One region of the Thauera sedimentorum genome, then DNA from elsewhere that is predicted to be linked to it. Evidence: riboswitches for the same ligand, from Rfam matches in the RefSeq annotation. Region 1 holds a riboswitch; each other region holds the start of a gene.
What was found. Region 1 has a riboswitch for cobalamin ahead of bluB (5,6-dimethylbenzimidazole synthase). Riboswitches for the same ligand answer to the same signal wherever they lie in the genome.

Region 1 (4,193 bases):
CTGGCGCACGGCTGGGGCGGGCGCGCGGTGCAGATGGGCAGCTTCGTCGAGCCGCTGCTCGCCCGCGGCCATCGTGTGGTGTGGTACGACCAGCCGGGCCACGGCGCCAGCGGCGGCGGCGCGGTGGCGCTACCGGACATGCTGCGCGCCCTCGAAGCGGTGGTGCGCACCCATGGACCGTTCAGCGCGGCGGTCGGCCACTCGCTGGGCGCTGGCGTGCTGGCGCTCGCACTGCGCCGCGGCCTGGTGCTGGAGCGCGCGGTGTTCGTCGCCCCGCCCGCATCGATGAACGAATACGCCCACCACTTCGCCCGTCTGCTCGGCATCAGTGCACGGGTGCGCGAGGCCATGCGCGAGCGCCTGGAGCGCCGCTACGGCCTGCGTTTCGCCGAGATCGACCGCAGCGAGGAACTGGCGCAGGTGCGCATCCCGGCGCTCTTCGTACATGATGCGGCCGACCCGGACGTCCCCTTCGAGCACAGCCAGCGCCTCACCGCGCGCATGCCCACAGCCCGCCTGATCCGAACCTGGGACCTGGGCCATCACCGCATCCTGCGCGACCACGGCGTGGTAAGCGCCGCAGCGGCCTTCATCGGCGGACAGGAGCACGCCCTGCCCGCCGAACTGCCACGCCTGCCGGAGCCGGCACCGCTCTACTGAGCGGGCGCACAGGGCAGGAGCGGGCTTGCCCACGATGCGGCCGGCAAGGAAACCGCCGCCGCATCGCGGCCAAGGCCGCTCCTACGACACACGCCCTCCGCTTCAGCCCAGCGGCCCGCCCGCGGCAAGTACCGCCTGCGTGTCGCGCACCGCGTCGACCAGCGCCTCGTCCGCTTCGCCCGCCGCGCCCTGCCAGCGGTCGAAGTGCAGCAGCTGCTCGATCGGCAGGCGCGGCAGCCAGCCGGCAGCTTCCAGTTCTGGCTTGCGGTAGAAGTGGCTGACGTGGCCGATGCACAGGTAGGCCACCGGGGTGATGCCGGCGGGGATGCCGAGCGCCTCGCGCAGCGCGCGCTGGTGGAAGATGCTCACCCAGCCCACCCCCAGACCTTCGGCGCGCGCGGCGAGCCACAGGTTCTGCACCGCGCACACCGTGCTGTACAGATCCATGGTCTTGATGTGGGTGCGCCCCACCACCACCGGACCGTGGCGTTCGCGGTCGCAGGTCAGGCACAGGTTCACCGGTGCTTCGAGGATGCCTTCGAGCTTGAGCTTGCGGTAGGTGGTGCGCTGCTCGCCCTCGAACATCAGGGCGGCTTCCGCGTGCGCCTCCGTGAAGGCCGCATGCACCCGCCGTTTGACCTCGGGCGAACGCACCACGACGAAGTCCCACGGCTGCATGAAGCCGACCGAGGGCGCATGGTGGGCGGCGGCGAGGATGCGCGCCAGCACCTCGTCCGGCACCGGGTCGGGGAGGAACTCGCCGCGCACGTCACGGCGGGTGAAGATGGCCCGGTACACCGCGGCGCGCTCGGCGTCGTCGAAGGCGGGATGGGTCTGGATCTGCTGCAATGGGCTGCTCATCGTAGTCCCCTTGGTAAGAGCAGCGGTAGGAGCGGGCTTGCCCGCGATGCGGCTTCATTTGCATCCGGAACCACCCTATCGCGGGCAAGCCCGCTCCTACGCGCGGTGGACAATCCGTTCGGACAGTCCACGTGGACAGCGGCTTTCCACGCCGCTGCGGGTCGCGTCTCGAGGCCGGTCTTCCGACTGAGGTTCGTCCCGTCCGGACGCCTTCCCGGCCTGTTCGGCCAGTGGCTGCTTGCGCTTGCCCGGACGGTCCCCAACACGGCGCTGGGCACGTGGCGGAATCGCACCGCCTTCCCGATTCTCCCGCGCGTCATGCGCGGGCACCTCGAAACGGTGAAAGATCAGTTCGTCAGCAGGCGGGCGGCCACCTCCGGCGCGGACGGGAAATAGAAATGCACGTAGGAGGCGGTGAGCCGGCCGCGGCGGTAGATCGCCTCGCCCTCGCCGCCGTCCGGGCGCTGCGCGCGGCAGAGCGGCGCGAGCGCTGTCTCGGTCTTGGAGTAATGGAAGGTGTGACCGGTCAGGCGGCCTTCCGGCAGTTCGGCCTCCTGCATGCCGAGCGCCGCCAAACGCGGCTGCATCACCGCGCGGCCGGGCAGCAGGCCGCCGAAGGCATGCGTCACGCCGGCCTTGTCCACCACCGCATCGAACAGGCTCATCATGCCGCCGCACTCGGCCAGCAAGGGCTTGCCGGCGTCCACATGCGCGCGCAGGTCGGTCCAGAAGCCGGTATTCGCGGCCAGACGCTCACCGTGCAGTTCCGGATAGCCGCCGGGCAGCCAGACCGCATCGCATTCCGGCAGGCGCTCGCCGGCCAGCGGCGAGAAGAAGGCCAGACGCGCGCCGAGCGCGGTGAGCGTGTCGAGGTTGGCCGGGTAGATGAAGCCGTAGGCCGCATCGCGCGCCACTGCCACGGTGCGCCCGGCGAGCAGCGGCGCCGGCGCGGGCGCGGCCACCGGGGCGAAGTCGACCGGCGGCGGCAGTTCGCCCGCGCCGGTGGCGGCCAGCGCGTCGGCCATGCGGTCCAGGCGCTCGGCCAGATCGGCGATCTCGGCGGCCTGCAGCAGGCCGAGATGGCGCTCGGGCAGGGCCGCGCCGGCTTCGCGCGGCACCGCGCCGTACCAGCGCATGCCGTCCGGCAGCGCCGCGCGCAGCATGTCGGCGTGGCGCGCGCTGCCCACCCGGTTGGCAAGTACGCCGGAGAACGGCAGGCCGGGCCGGTAATGCGCCAGCCCGTAGGCCACCGCGCCGAAGGTCTGCGCCATCGCGCTGGCGTCGATCACCGCCATCACCGGGATGCCGAAGCGCTGGGCGATGTCGGCTCCCGAGGGTCCGCCGTCGTACAGGCCCATGACGCCTTCGACCAGGATCAGGTCGGCCTCGCGCGCCGCGGCGTGCAGCCGCCAGGCGGCATCCTGTTCGCCGCACATGCCCAGATCCAGGTTGTACACCGGTGCGCCGCTGGCCACCGCGTGGATCTGCGGGTCGAGGAAGTCCGGGCCGCACTTGAACACCCGCACCCGCCGCCCCTGGCGGGCGTGCAGGCGGGCGAGCGCGGCGGTGACCGTGGTCTTGCCCTGGCCGGAGGCGGGAGCGGCGACGAAGAGCGCCGGGCAGCGTTCAGTCATCGGCGGCCTCCCCGCGGTGGATGGCGCTGCAGCCGGCGTGCGGCGGGTGTGCCGGCGGCTCGCCCGCGTCCGGCTGGAACCAGGCCAGGCGCGGGTACAGGCCCACCACCCCGCCCACTACGGTGAGCGCGGGCGGACGGATGCCGGCCCGCGCGACCTGCCCGGCCAGGTCGGCCAGCGTAGCCACCGCCACGCGCTGCTGTGCGGTGGTGCCGCGCTCGATGACGCCTGCCGGCGTGCTCGCCGGCAGGCCGTGTTCGACCAGGCGGGCGCAGATCTCGCCCAGGCGCGAGATGCCCATGTAGATCACCAGGGTCTGATTGGGGCGGGCGAGCATCGGCCAGTCCAGCTCCAGCGCGCCGTCCTTGAGGAAGCCGGTGGCGAACACCACCGACTGCGCATGGTCGCGGTGGGTGAGCGGGATGCCGGCGTAGGCGGCGATGCCCGCCGCCGCAGTCACGCCGGGCACCACCTCCACGGTGATCCCCGCGGCCATCAGCGTCTCCATCTCCTCACCGCCGCGCCCGAAGATGAAGGGGTCGCCGCCCTTCAGCCGCACCACCCGCCGCCCGGCGCGCGCATGACGCACCAGCAGGGCGTTGATCTCGTCCTGCGGCAGGGTGTGGTCGGCGGCCTTCTTGCCGACGTAGATGCGCGCGGCCGCAGCGGGCGCGAGCTCGACGATGAGCGGACTGACCAGATTGTCGTACACCACCACCTCGGCACCGGCCACCAGGCGCGCGCCGCGCAGGGTGAGCAACTCCGGGTCGCCGGGGCCGGCGCCGACCAGGTAGACATGACCGGGTTGCGGCCCCGGACGGGCGCTGGCAAGTTCAGGCAGGGACATGCTTGCTCTCGGTGTGGCGGGACCAGGGACATGGTTTCGCTGTCAACATAGCGCCTATCGGCCCGCCTTGTCGGCCAGTTCCGCCAGCCCGGCCAGCACGCGCGCGCCCGGCTGGAAGAAATTCTCCCCGACGAGGTGGATCACCGGCACCGGCAGCAGGCCGAGCAGGGCGTTGCATTGCTGGGCATCGG
Region 2 (4,193 bases), on a different contig from region 1:
GCGCGACGGCACCTTGGTGGCCGCGATGCCGCTCTACGAAAAGCAGCACTCCTACGGGGAATACGTGTTCGACTGGGCCTGGGCGGAAGCCTATGCCCGCCACGGGCTGGCCTACTACCCGAAGTGGCTCGCCGCGGTGCCGTTCACACCCATCCCCGGCGCACGCCTGCTCGGCCACAGCGGCGCAGACCGCAAGGCCCTGCTCGCCGCGGTGCTGGACACGGTTGCCGACAGCGGCCTGTCGTCCTTCCACCTGCTCTTTCCCGCCGATGAAGAAGCCCCCTGGCTGGCCGAAGCCGGGCTGATGCTGCGCCACGGGGTGCAGTTCCACTGGCGCAACGCCGGCTACCGCGACTTCGAAGATTTCCTGGCCCAGCTCAACCACGACAAGCGCAAGAAGATCCGCCAGGAACGCCGCCGCGCCGCCGCACACGGGCTGAGCCTGCGCTGGCTCGACGGCCACGGCGCGAGCGCAGCCGACTGGGCCTTCTTCCACCGCTGCTACAGCCTCACCTACGCGCTGCACCGCTCCACGCCCTATCTGACCCCGGCATTCTTCCCGGCGCTGGCGGCCGCCCTGCCCGGCGGGGTGCGCCTGCTGGTCGCCGAACGGCAGGGCGAACCGGTCGCCGCCGCGTTCTTCCTGTGCGACCGCGAGGCGCTCTACGGGCGCTACTGGGGCGCGACCGAGGCGCTGCCCTTCCTGCATTTCGAGCTGTGCTACTACCAGGCCATCGACTACTGCATCGCACAGGGACTGTCGCGCTTCGAAGGCGGCGCGCAGGGCGAACACAAACTCTCGCGCGGCCTGGAACCGGTACCCACCTGCTCGGCGCACTGGATCGCAGATCCGCGCTTCCGCGACGCGGTGGACGATTTCCTCGCGCGCGAACGCAAGGGCGTGCGCTTCTACCTCGACGAACTGGCCGAACGCTCGCCCTTCCGCAGCGGGCCGTAGACGCACGAAGGCCCGCACGCGGCGGGCCTTCCATCCTGCTGCCCGGCGTTCACCGGGCCACGGCGATCACTTGGCGGCGTTGGCCAGGCCGTCGGTGATTTCCTTGCGGGCCTCGTCCACCGAGCCCCAGCCCAGCACCTTGACCCACTTGCCCGGCTCGAGATCCTTGTAGTGCTCGAAGAAGTGCACGGTCTGCTTCATCAGCAGCTCGGGCAGGTCGTCGGTGGTCTGCACCTTGTCGTACAGCGGGGTCAGCTTGGAGACCGGCACCGCCACCACCTTGGCGTCCATGCCCGACTCGTCTTCCATCTTCAGCACGCCGACCGGACGGCAGCGGATCACCACGCCCGGCAGCAGCGGGAAGGGGGTGACCACCAGCACGTCCACCGGGTCGCCGTCGCCGGCGATGGTGTGCGGCACGTAGCCGTAGTTGATCGGGTAGCGCATGGAGGTGCCCATGAAGCGATCGACGAAGACCGCGCCGCTGTCCTTGTCCACCTCGAACTTGATCGGATCGGCCTGCGCCGGAATCTCGATGATGACGTTGATGTCGTTCGGCACATCCTTGCCGGCGGGGACGTTTTCGAAGCCCATTACACAACCCTCCCATGGAAAAAGTGGGCGAAATTATACGGGAAAGCCTGCACCGCCTATAATGCAGCGCTGAATAGAAGGTGCCTTCGCCGGCTGTCGCCGCGAAGGAGAATCGGGAAACAGGTGCAAGGCCTGTGCTGCCCCCGCAACGGTATGGCGCTGGAAAGACCTTCCGCGCCGAGCCCGGAGACCGGCCTTCCAATGATGCGGCCCGGCGCCATGCACCGGCCGTGTGTGAAGCGCTGCGGGTCGGCTGCGCGTCGCGAGCCTCGTGCCCGTGTCCGCCCGCGCAATAGTCTGGTTCCGCGGGCCGAGATGAACAACCCCACGCCCTCCCTGCTGTCCTCCGGCGGCGCCCATGGCGCCACCGTGCTGCCGCCGCTGCAATGGGGCTGGCTTGCGCTGGTCGCAGGCCTGCACGTGGCCGGCCTGGCCTGGCTGGGCCTGGGCGATGAACCACTGACCCAGGCGCGCCCTGCCGAGAGCGTGGTGAGCGTCCAGCTGCTCACGCCACCGGTCGCCCAACCGACGGCGACGCCCAGCCTGCCCCCCCGGCCAGCGCAGGAACCCGTCAAACCCAAGCCGTCCGCCCAGGCGCCCAAGCCACGTCCGCTACCGCCGCCGCAGAACGCCCGTCCGGTCACGACTGCGGCAAGCCACGCGCCTGTCGTGCCCCGGCAAGCGCCGGAACCGGCCGCGGTGGTACCGGTCCCTGAGGACCACGCCGCCCGGCCGCCCGGCGAATCCGCCCCCGATCCGGCAACAGAGGTTCAACCGCCCGCCGACCAAGCCCCGGCCCCCACTACCAGCGCAGTGGCAGCGACCAGCCGGCAACAGGCGGAGACCCTGGCGCCCGCACGTTACGACGCCGATTACCTGCACAATCCCCCGCCCGGCTATCCCGCCGCCGCGCGACGCCGGGGGGAAGAAGGCCAGGTGACGCTGCGCGTCCACGTGCTGGCCTCCGGACGTGCGGCGGAAATCGAGATCGCCGAGAGCAGCAGCCACCCGCGGCTCGACCGTGCGGCGCGCGATGCCGTCGCCCACTGGCGCTTCGAGCCGGCAAGACGCGGCAGCCAGCCGGTGGACAGCTGGCTGCGGGTGCCCATCGTGTTTCGCCTGGAAGGGCGCTGAGCCGCGCCCTTGCGCGCCGGCGCTCAGGCCGGCGAGTCGAAGCCGGCCGCCTCGACCGCCGCGCGCATCTGCTCGGGGGTGACCTGCGCGGGATCGTAGCTGACCCGCGCGCTCGCCCCGTCCAGCGACACCTCCGCCTCGCTCACGCCGGCCAGCGCCTTGAGCACACCGGTCACGTTGCGCACGCAGCCGCCGCAGCTCATGCCTTCCACCTTGATCGTCACTTCATTCATCGCTTTCACTCCAGCCCTTGGGGTCCATCGAACAAAACCTATCGCCCGGCTCGCCAGCGCCGAAGCAGCAGCGAGTTGCTGACCACCGACACCGAGCTCATCGCCATCGCCGCGCCGGCCACCACCGGGTTGAGGAAACCGAGCGCCGCCAGCGGAATGCCGAGCACGTTGTAGATGAAGGCAAAGAACAGATTCTGGCGGATCTTCGCCAGCGTGGCGCGCGACAGGTCGATCGCGTCGGCCACCCCGTCCAGGCTGTTGCGCACCAGGGTGATGTCGGCGGCCTCCACCGCGACGTCGGCCCCCACGCCGATGGCGAACGATACATCGGCCGCGGCCAGCGCGGGCGCGTCGTTGATGCCGTCGCCGGCCATGCCGACCAGCTTGCCGTCCTTGCCCAGGGCCTTCACCGCCGCCGCCTTGTCGCCAGGCAGCACGCCTGCCCGGTAATCCTCAATGCCCACCTGCGCGGCAATCGTCGCCGCTGTCGCCGCATGATCGCCGGTCAACATGACGACCTCGATACCGCGAGCCTGCAAGCGCGCCACCGCGCGGGCCGAGTCCTCGCGCACCTGGTCGGCCACGCCCAGCGCGCCGGCGAAAGCACCGTCCACCGACACCGCCACCAGCGTACGGCCACCGGCCGCCAGCTCGTCGCAGAAACCTTCCGGCACCGCCGTCCCGCGCTCAGCAAGGAAACCCGGGGCACCCAGCAGCACCGTGCGGCCTTCGACACGCCCTTCCAGCCCCTTGCCACCGAAGCTCCGGACCGCTTCCACCGGCGCCAGGCTCAAGCCCTCGGCCTGGGCGTGGGCCAGTACCGCCCGCGCAATCGGATGGGCGCTGCCCTGCTCGGCCGCAGCCGCCATCTCCAGCAAGCCCCCGCTCGTCCACCCGGGCGCCGGCAGCACGTCGGTCACCGCGGGCTCGCCCCGGGTCAGCGTGCCGGTCTTGTCCACCGCCAGCACGCGCACCTTCTCGGCCAGTTCCAGCGCTTCGGCGTTCTTCACCAGCATGCCGGCACGCGCACCCTGGCCGGTGCCCACCATGATCGCGGTGGGCGTCGCCAGCCCGAGCGCGCACGGGCAGGCGATCACCAGCACCGCCACGGCGTTGATCAAGGCCTGGGCGAAGTCGCCCGACCACAGCCACCAGCCGGCGAGGGTCAGCAGCGCGAGGCCCACGACCACCGGCACGAAGACGGCCGAGATGCGGTCGGCCAGGCGCTGCACCGGCGCCTTGGAGCCCTGCGCCTGGGCGACCATGCGGATGAT
Region 3 (4,193 bases), on a different contig from region 1:
CCTGCGCAACTATGCCCTGGACGCGGCCTCTCCCGGTTCGCGCAGCTCGATGTCGCTGTTTCTCGGCGCCGACACCGTGCTGGGGCCGCTCTACGTGGGCATGGCCTACGCATCGCGGGTGGGCGAGCCGCGCTACTACCTGCTGTTCGGCCAGCCGTACTGAGGACCGTGGGTGACGCCCGTTTGACATGCCTTTGGCGCGCCGGCTAAGCTGCGCACCGCCTACGGTTTGCTGGTCGGAATGCCGACCGCGATTAAAAGGGAATCCGGTGACGTGCCTGGCGCATTGAATCCGGAGCTGCCCCCGCAACTGTGAGCGGCGAGCTGCGTGCCAAATCCATGCCACTGGCGATTCTGCCGGGAAGGCTGGCGCGACGCGATGACCCGCGAGCCAGGAGACCTGCCGTGTGCAACGTCAATCAATCCTGACAGGGGCGGGGTGTCCCCGGAGGAGCGTGAATGTCATGTTGCCAGGTCGTCGACCCGGCGGATGCGTCGCGCGGGCGCCGGCGCCACCGGTCCGCCCCCCTCTGAGCGTGCCTCCTCCTGTCCCATGCACACAGGAGATGCGCATGCAACAGCAAGGGTTCATGGCCGTCGTGGGGACGGCCGACGACAATCGTCACACTTTCCCGGAAGATGCCCACGGTTCGGCCACGCCGACCCTGATGGTCGACATGGTGTTTCCCGAGCAGGCCAATCACCACGGCACGCTGTTCGGTGGAGCGGCGCTGTCCATGATGGACAAGCTCGCCTTCCTTGTGGCCACGCGCGCCACCCGCCGGCCGATGGTTACCGCGTGCAGCGGGCAGATCGATTTCCGCTCACCGGTCGCGCAAGGGCGACTGGTCGAACTGGCGGGTGAGGTGGTGCGGCGCGGTACGCGCTCGGTGGACGTGGAGGTTCGGGTGATCGCCGAGGACCTTGCGACCGGTGAGCGTCATGACAGCCTGGGCGGCCGGTTCACGCTGGTTGCGGTGGGAGGGGAACGGGCGCGGCCGAATGCGGTGGAGTTGGCGTCGCCCGGGCCCGAAGGCATCGGTCCCGTTTCATCGATGGTGGAGATGGTCTTTCCCGGGCACACCAACCACTTCGGCACCTTGTTCGGCGGCCAGGCGCTGGCCTGGCTCGGAAAGGCTGCTTTCGTCGCCGCGGCGCGCCATGCACGCATGCCGGTGGTCATGGCCGCGTCTGAGCGCATCGATTTCCATGCGCCGGTGCTCGAAGGCGAGATCGTCGATCTGGCCGCCCGCGTGTTGCGGGTGGGCAATAGCTCGATGAGCGTGGAGGTGATCATGCATGCGGAGGAGTTGCTCACCGGCCAGCGTCGCCTGTGTACCCGTGGCCGCTTCACGATGGTCGCGCTCGGCTATGACGGTCGCCCGGTGCCGGTGCCCCAGCCGGCCGAACCCACTTGCTGAGCGCGGCGGCACGGAGCTTAGATTCGCGCCGCTTTATCTACTAAATGTAGTGTGTTCATTGGAAAAATGGGCTGTAGATAGTGTGTTCGGCTTGTACGGCAAGCCGGCACGGCGCTACACTGTCCATCGCGACGGTTCCCGCAAGGGATGAAGAGGGAATCCGGTCAGGGGCGCACAGCGATGCGCGCCCCGATGCCGGAGCTGCCCCCGCAACTGTAGACGGCGAGTCCGCCACCGATTCGAGCCACTGGAAGCTGCGTCTTCCGGGAAGGCCGGTGGCGGGCGAGGACCCGTGAGCCAGGAGACCTGCCGACGCCGTTCCGGCCCCGATCCGCGGGCCGGTTTTCTGACCTGGGGCGGGGTGTCTCCATGGCGGAGCGTGCGGCCCCGTCCGCAGTGCGTCCCGTCGTGCCGGCATACCGCTTCCGATGCTACGGGAGTGCAAGCATGCAGGCAGTCGCCAGCCATACCGAAACCGAATCCTCCGTCCCCCGCAAGGGCCCGCCGCCGTCCGAGCTGGCACAGGCGGCGCGCGCCTTTGAGGTGATCCGCCGCAACGGTGCGATCGTGCCCTTCAATGCCGACAAGATCGCGCTGGCGATGACCAAGGCCTTCCTCGCCGTCGAAGGCGGGCAGGGCGGGGCCTCCGCGCGGGTGCGTGACCTGGTGGCCCGGCTGACCAGCGCCGTGGTGCAGGCGCTCACCCGCCGCCTGCCGGGCGGCGGCACGGTGCACATCGAGGACATCCAGGACCAGGTGGAACTCGCGCTGATGCGCGAAGGCTGCCACGACGTGGCGCGCGCCTACGTGCTGTACCGCGAACGGCGCGCGGCCGAGCGCGCGGCCGAAGCCGCCGCCGGTGGCGGGCAGGCGGCCGCCGAGCCGCTGCTGCATGCGGTCGATGGCGAGCGCCGCATCCCGCTGGAGCGCGCGGTGCTGCGCGCGCGCTGCGTCGAAGCCTGCGAAGGTTTGCGCGGCGTGTCGCCCGACACCGTGCTCGAGCACGCGCTGACCAACCTCTACGACGGCGTGCCGCTGGCGGCGGTGCGCCAGGCGCTGGTGCTGGCCGCGCGCACGTTGATCGAGCGCGAGCCGGACTACGCCAAGGTCGCTGCCCGCCTGCTGCTCGACAGCCTGCGTGCGGAAGTGCTGGGCCGCGCGGCAAGCCAAGCAGACATGGTCGCCGGCTACGCCGAGTGCTTCCCTGCGCTGATCAAGCGCGGCATCGAAGCCGCGCTGCTCGACCCGCGCCTGGGCGAGTACGACCTGGCGCGCCTGGCTGCCGCGCTCGATGCGACCAACGACCTGCGCTTCAACTACCTCGGCCTGCAGACGCTCTACGACCGCTACTTCCTGCACGTGGACAACACCCGCATCGAGCTGCCACAGACCTTCTTCATGCGCGTGGCGATGGGCCTGGCGCTCAACGAGATCGACCGCGAGGCGCGCGCCATCGAGTTCTATCGCCTGCTCGCGACCTTCGACTTCATGAGCAGCACGCCGACGCTGTTCAACAGCGGCACGCGGCACTCGCAGCTGTCTTCGTGCTACCTCACCACAGTGGCCGACGACCTGGAAGGCATCTACCAGGCGATCAAGGAAAACGCCCTGCTGCAGAAGTTCGCCGGCGGCCTGGGCAACGACTGGACCCCGGTGCGCGCGCTGGGCAGCCTGATCCGCGGCACCAACGGCAAGAGCCAGGGGGTGATCCCCTTCCTCAAGGTGGTCAACGACACCGCGGTGGCGGTGAACCAGGGCGGCAAGCGCAAGGGGGCGGTGTGTGCCTACCTGGAGAGCTGGCACCTGGACATCGAGGAATTCCTCGAGCTGCGCAAGAACACCGGCGACGAGCGCCGCCGCACCCACGACATGAACACCGCCAACTGGATTCCGGATCTGTTCATGAAGCGGGTGATGGAGGGCGGCGAATGGACGCTGTTCTCGCCGGTGGACGTGCCCGACCTGCATGAGCGTTTCGGGCGCGATTTCGAGGCCGCCTACTTGGGCTACGAGGAGCGCGCCGCGCGCGGCGAGCTGAAGCTGTTCAAGAAAATCCCCGCGCTGCAGCTGTGGCGCAAGATGCTCACCATGCTGTTCGAGACCGGGCATCCGTGGATCACCTTCAAGGACGCCTGCAATGTGCGTTCGCCCCAGCAGCATGTGGGCGTGGTGCATAGCTCCAACCTGTGCACCGAGATCACCCTGAACACCTCGGCCGACGAGACCGCGGTGTGCAACCTCGGTTCGGTGAACCTGCCGGCCCATCTGGTGCAGGGCGCTGACGGGCGCTGGACGCTGGATCACGACAAGCTCGCGCGCACGGTGCGCAGCGCCATGCGCCTGCTCGACAACGTCATCGACATCAACTACTACGCCACCCCCAAGGCGCGCACCTCCAACCTGCGCCACCGCCCGGTGGGCCTGGGGATGATGGGCTTTGCCGACTGCCTGCACCGCATGGGCGTGGCCTATGCGTCCGACGAGGCGGTGGCCTTTGCCGACGTCTCCGCCGAGGCGCTGTGCTACCACGCCTACCTGGCCTCGACCGAGCTGGCCGAGGAGCGCGGGCGCTATTCGAGCTACGAGGGCAGCCTGTGGTCGCGCGGCGTGCTGCCGGCCGACACCCTGGCGCTGCTGGCCGAGTCGCGCGGCGGCTTCGTCGAGGTCGAGCGCGGCGGCGCGCTCGACTGGGAGGCGCTGCGCGAACGCATTGCGCGCCACGGCATGCGCAACTCCAACTGCGTGGCGATCGCGCCGACCGCCACCATCGCC
Region 4 (4,193 bases), 700 kb from region 1:
CCGCGGCCGGCAGCAGCCAGATGTTGATCGCGGCGAAGCCGAAGTACAGGCACAGCACCGCGCCCAGGCTGGCGCTGGCGCTCACTCCCAGCAGGCCGGGCTCGGCGAGCGGATTGCGCAGCAGGCCCTGCAGCGCGGCGCCGGCCATGCCCAGCGAGGCGCCGACCAGGATGGCGAGCAGCACGCGCGGCAGGCGGATCTCGGCGACGATGGTGTGACGGCGCTGCAGCAGTTCGTCGGCGACCGTGTCGCCGCCCGGCAGCAGGGCGCCGGCGATGTCGGCGAGGCCGAGCGGCACCGGGCCGATGGCGAGCGAGGCCAGCGCGAGCAGCGCCAGCGCGGCGAGCAGGGCGCCGTTCAAGCGGGCGCTGCTCATTGGGCACCCTTGGCGCTGCGCGCCGTCCCGCCAGGCGGGAGCGAGCGCTGCTTGGGGCGGCCCGGCGCAGCGCTCATCGGTGCGCCTCCTTGGAGGTTACGCGGCGCAGGCCGGCGGCGAGCTCTTCGGCGGCCTCGACCAGCTGCCAGTTGCTGCAGCCCCAGTCGTTGTGGGTGAGCGCCAGCGTCGGGCGGGTGGCGGCCACCTCCCGCATCTGCGGATGGCGGCTCAAGCCGGCGCGCGCGTAGGCGCCGTCGTGCACCATCTGGCTGGTGACCAGAAGTTCGGGCGGGTTGGCGACCACCTCTTCCAGCGCGGCGCGGCCCCAGCCCTGGCGCCCGTTCGCGGCGGCGTGGTTGGCGAGGCCGGCGGCCTGCAGCACCGCGTCCACATGGGTGCCGGCGCCGGCGGTGCCGCCATTGGGGCGCAGGTAGAGCGCGCTCGGGCGTGTAGCGTCGCCCCGCAGGGCGGCCAGCCGTGCCTGCACCTCGCCGACCAGGGCCTCGGCGGCGGCGCCGCGGCCGATGGCCTCGCCCACCTTGCGCGTGCTGGCGAAGATGCCGTCCCAGTCGTTGGGGAAGGGCACGGTGACGATCGCAATGCCGTGGCGGGCGAACAGCGCCTGCTGGTGGCGTGCCTGCCAGCGTCGCGAGGCGAGCACCACGTCGGGCCGTGCGGCGATCACTTCCTCGGCGCTGCCGCTGTTGGCGGCGAAGTGCGCGGCGCGCGCGGCGAGCGAGGAGCGCGCCGGGTCCTGGCTTTTCAGGGACACCGAGACGATCTGCGCCGGGTCGGCGAGCGAGAGCAGCAGCACGTCGGCGCACAGATTGGTGGACATCACCCGCGGCAGCGGGCCGGCTGCCGCCGCAGCGAGCGGCGCGGCAGCCAGCAGCAGGGCGGCGAGCCGGTGGCGCATCAGAAGTCGATGCCGGCCTGGGCCTTCACGCCGGCCTTGAAGGCGTGTTTGCGGTCGGCGATCTCGCTTACCGTGTCGGCCAGCTCGACCAGCTCGGGCTTGGCGGCGCGGCCAGTGACGATCACGGTCTGCATCGGCGGGCGGTTCGCGATCGCAGCCAGCACCTCGGCGGTGTCGAGGTAGTTGTACTTCAGCATGTAGGTGAGCTCGTCGAGCAGCACCAGGTTCACCGCCGGGTCGCGCAGCATGCGCGCGGCCTGCGCCCATGCCTCGTCGGCAGCGCGCTTGTCGGCGTCCCAGTTCTGGGTGTTCCAGGTGAAGCCGGTGGCCATGGCGTGGTATTGCACGCCGGCGCCGGCCGGGCTCTGCTGCAGGAAGGTGACCTCGCCGGTGGCCTGGGTGCCCTTGATGAACTGCACCACGCCGGTGCGCTGGCCGTGGCCGAGTGCGCGGTACAGGGTGCCGAAGGCCGAGGTGGTCTTGCCCTTGCCGTTGCCGGTGATCAGGATGACGATGCCGCGTTCTTCCTGGGCGCGTGCGATGGCGGCGTCGACGACGTCCTTTTTGCGCTGCATGCGCTCGTTGTGGCTGTGCTTCTTGTCCTCGTCCATGGTCGGCGCTCCGAGTGTTCATGTCGAAGGTGCCGGGCGGGGAAGGACGAAACACGTCGGGCAGGACCGTTACGGACGGCTGCCCTGCACTGCGGCTGGCGAATGCTCGGGCTGAGGCGCCCACGGACCAGTCGGTGAATCGCCCACACCCCGGGGCACCTACCTTGTCGTCGATCGGGTCGGTCTTCTGGCTCGCCGTCGTCCGGAGGCCGCCGCCTTCCCGGGCGCGAGGGCCCAGTGGCGTGTGTGGCGGCTCCGTCAGGCTTACAGCAGCGGGGGCTGCGCCGGAATGGCGGGCGCGTTGTGCGCCGGCGTCACCGGACTTCCCGTTTCACCCCGGAGCGCGGATGCGCGACGGGGCTCCTGATCGATGCAGTGCGCAATATACGGCAAGCGCCTCGCGTCGGGCAATCTGTTCGGGGAGCCTTGGGCGAACGGCGGGCGACGGTCTTGCATTTTTCTAGACGAGCGGTCTAATATTCAGCCCATGGAAGCGCCCCCCGCCCTGCGCCGCCGTCCCGGCCGCCCCCCGAAACGCATCGACGACCGCCTCGATACCCGCGAGGCGCTGGTGCGCTGCGGCACCGAGGTGCTCACCGAGAAGGGCTTCGCCGCCACCGGCATCGACGAGGTGCTGCGCCGCGTGGGCGTGCCCAAGGGCTCCTTCTATCACTACTTCGACAACAAGGAAGCCTTCGGCCGCGCGGTCATCGACCAGTACGCCGCCTACTTCGCGCGCAAGCTCAACCGCTGCTTTTTCGATGCCTCGCGCCCGCCGCTGGCGCGCGTGCAAGCCTTCGTGGACGACGCCTGCGGCGGCATGGCGCGCTACGAATTCCGCCGCGGCTGCCTGATCGGCAACCTCGGCCAGGAGATGGCGGTGCTGCCCGAGGCCTACAGGGCCCGCCTGGAGGAGGTTTTCGAGGACTGGCAGGCGCGCCTGGCCGCCTGTCTGCATGAGGCCCGCAAGGCGGGAGAGATCGCGCCGCATGCGGACTGCGAGGCCCTCGCGGCCTTCTTCTGGATTGGCTGGGAGGGTGCGGTCTTGCGCGCCAAGCTCGCGCGCAGCGAGGCGCCACTGCGGCAGTTCGCCGCCGGCTTCCTCGCCGGCCTGCCGCGCTGATTCTTTTTACGAGTATTTCTAGACGACCGGTCTAGAACCACATGGAGGAGATGGACATGTTCAAGGCAATCCTGATTGAGAAGGACGACGCCGGTTACCGCGCACAACTCACCGAGCTGGCCGACGACGCGCTGCCGGAAGGCGACGTCACCGTGCGTGTGGCCTACTCGACGCTGAACTACAAGGACGGCCTGGCGATCACCGGCAAGGGCCCGGTGGTGCGCAAGTTCCCGATGGTGCCCGGCATCGACCTGGCCGGCACGGTGGAAGCCAGCAGCCACCCGGACGTCGCCGTGGGCGATGCGGTGGTGCTCAACGGCTGGGGCGTGGGCGAAGGTCATTGGGGCGGCCTCGCCCAGCGCGCCCGCCTCAAGGGCGACTGGCTGGTACCGCTGCCGTCCGCATTCACCGCCCGCCAGGCGATGGCCATAGGCACCGCGGGCTATACCGCGATGCTGTGCGTGATGGCGCTCGAACGCCACGGCGTGACCCCGGACCAGGGCGAGATTCTGGTGACCGGCGCCAACGGCGGGGTGGGTAGCGTGGCGGTGGCCGTGCTGGCCAAGCTGGGCTACACCGTGGTGGCCTCCACCGGCCGGCCGGACGAGGCCGACTTCCTCAAGACCCTGGGCGCCGCGGAGATCATCGACCGCGCCACCCTCAACGCCCCGGGCAAGCCGCTGGCGCGCGAGCGCTGGGCCGGTGCGGTGGACACCGTGGGCAGCCACACGCTCGCCAACGTGTGCGCCAGCACCCGCTACCGCGGCACCGTCACTGCCTGCGGGCTGGCGCAGGGCATGGATTTCCCCTCCACGGTGGCGCCCTTCATCCTGCGCGGTGTGACGCTGGCCGGCATCGACAGCGTGATGGCGCCGCGCGCCGAGCGCCTGGAGGCCTGGCAGCGCCTGGGGCGCGACCTGGATGTGGCCAAGCTTGAGCTGATCACCAGCGAGATCGGCCTGAGCGAGGTGATCGACACCGCCGGCCGCCTGATGGCCGGCCAGGTGCGCGGCCGCGTGGTGGTGGATGTGAACCGCTGAGCCGCAGGCAGATATTCGACACGCAATACGACGACAACCGTTTCAAGGAGACCAGCATGACCGACAAGATCAGCCGCTTCGCGGTGCCCGACCTCAACGCCCTGCCCGAAGACCTGCGCAACCGCAT

Region 2: another riboswitch for cobalamin. It lies ahead of IAI53_RS01495 (energy transducer TonB); the one in region 1 lies ahead of bluB (5,6-dimethylbenzimidazole synthase).
Region 3: another riboswitch for cobalamin. It lies ahead of IAI53_RS03815 (ribonucleoside-diphosphate reductase subunit alpha); the one in region 1 lies ahead of bluB (5,6-dimethylbenzimidazole synthase).
Region 4: another riboswitch for cobalamin. It lies ahead of cobO (cob(I)yrinic acid a,c-diamide adenosyltransferase); the one in region 1 lies ahead of bluB (5,6-dimethylbenzimidazole synthase).

The regions. Positions count from the first base shown of each region.
Region 1 is NZ_JACTAH010000002.1:47,563-51,755, forward strand. It holds gene IAI53_RS09965 (alpha/beta fold hydrolase) at 1-660, shown strand, start outside; gene bluB (5,6-dimethylbenzimidazole synthase) at 763-1,521, opposite strand; cobalamin riboswitch at 1,677-1,870, opposite strand; gene IAI53_RS09975 (cobyrinic acid a,c-diamide synthase CobB) at 1,869-3,155, opposite strand; gene cobA (uroporphyrinogen-III C-methyltransferase) at 3,148-4,002, opposite strand; gene IAI53_RS09985 (ABC transporter substrate-binding protein) at 4,057-4,193, opposite strand, start outside.
Region 2 is NZ_JACTAH010000001.1:335,891-340,083, reverse strand. It holds gene IAI53_RS01505 (GNAT family N-acetyltransferase) at 1-958, shown strand, start outside; gene ppa (inorganic diphosphatase) at 1,025-1,552, opposite strand; cobalamin riboswitch at 1,614-1,765, shown strand; gene IAI53_RS01495 (energy transducer TonB) at 1,868-2,686, shown strand; gene IAI53_RS01490 (heavy-metal-associated domain-containing protein) at 2,710-2,919, opposite strand; gene IAI53_RS01485 (heavy metal translocating P-type ATPase) at 2,958-4,193, opposite strand, start outside.
Region 3 is NZ_JACTAH010000001.1:852,619-856,811, forward strand. It holds gene IAI53_RS03805 (patatin-like phospholipase family protein) at 1-163, shown strand, start outside; cobalamin riboswitch at 209-422, shown strand; gene IAI53_RS03810 (acyl-CoA thioesterase) at 567-1,421, shown strand; cobalamin riboswitch at 1,537-1,749, shown strand; gene IAI53_RS03815 (ribonucleoside-diphosphate reductase subunit alpha) at 1,869-4,193, shown strand, end outside.
Region 4 is NZ_JACTAH010000002.1:751,854-756,046, forward strand. It holds gene IAI53_RS13310 (FecCD family ABC transporter permease) at 1-376, opposite strand, end outside; gene IAI53_RS13315 (ABC transporter substrate-binding protein) at 450-1,292, opposite strand; gene cobO (cob(I)yrinic acid a,c-diamide adenosyltransferase) at 1,292-1,903, opposite strand; cobalamin riboswitch at 2,064-2,285, opposite strand; gene acuR (acrylate utilization transcriptional regulator AcuR) at 2,391-3,026, shown strand; gene acuI (acrylyl-CoA reductase (NADPH)) at 3,083-4,066, shown strand; gene IAI53_RS13335 (peroxidase-related enzyme) at 4,123-4,193, shown strand, end outside.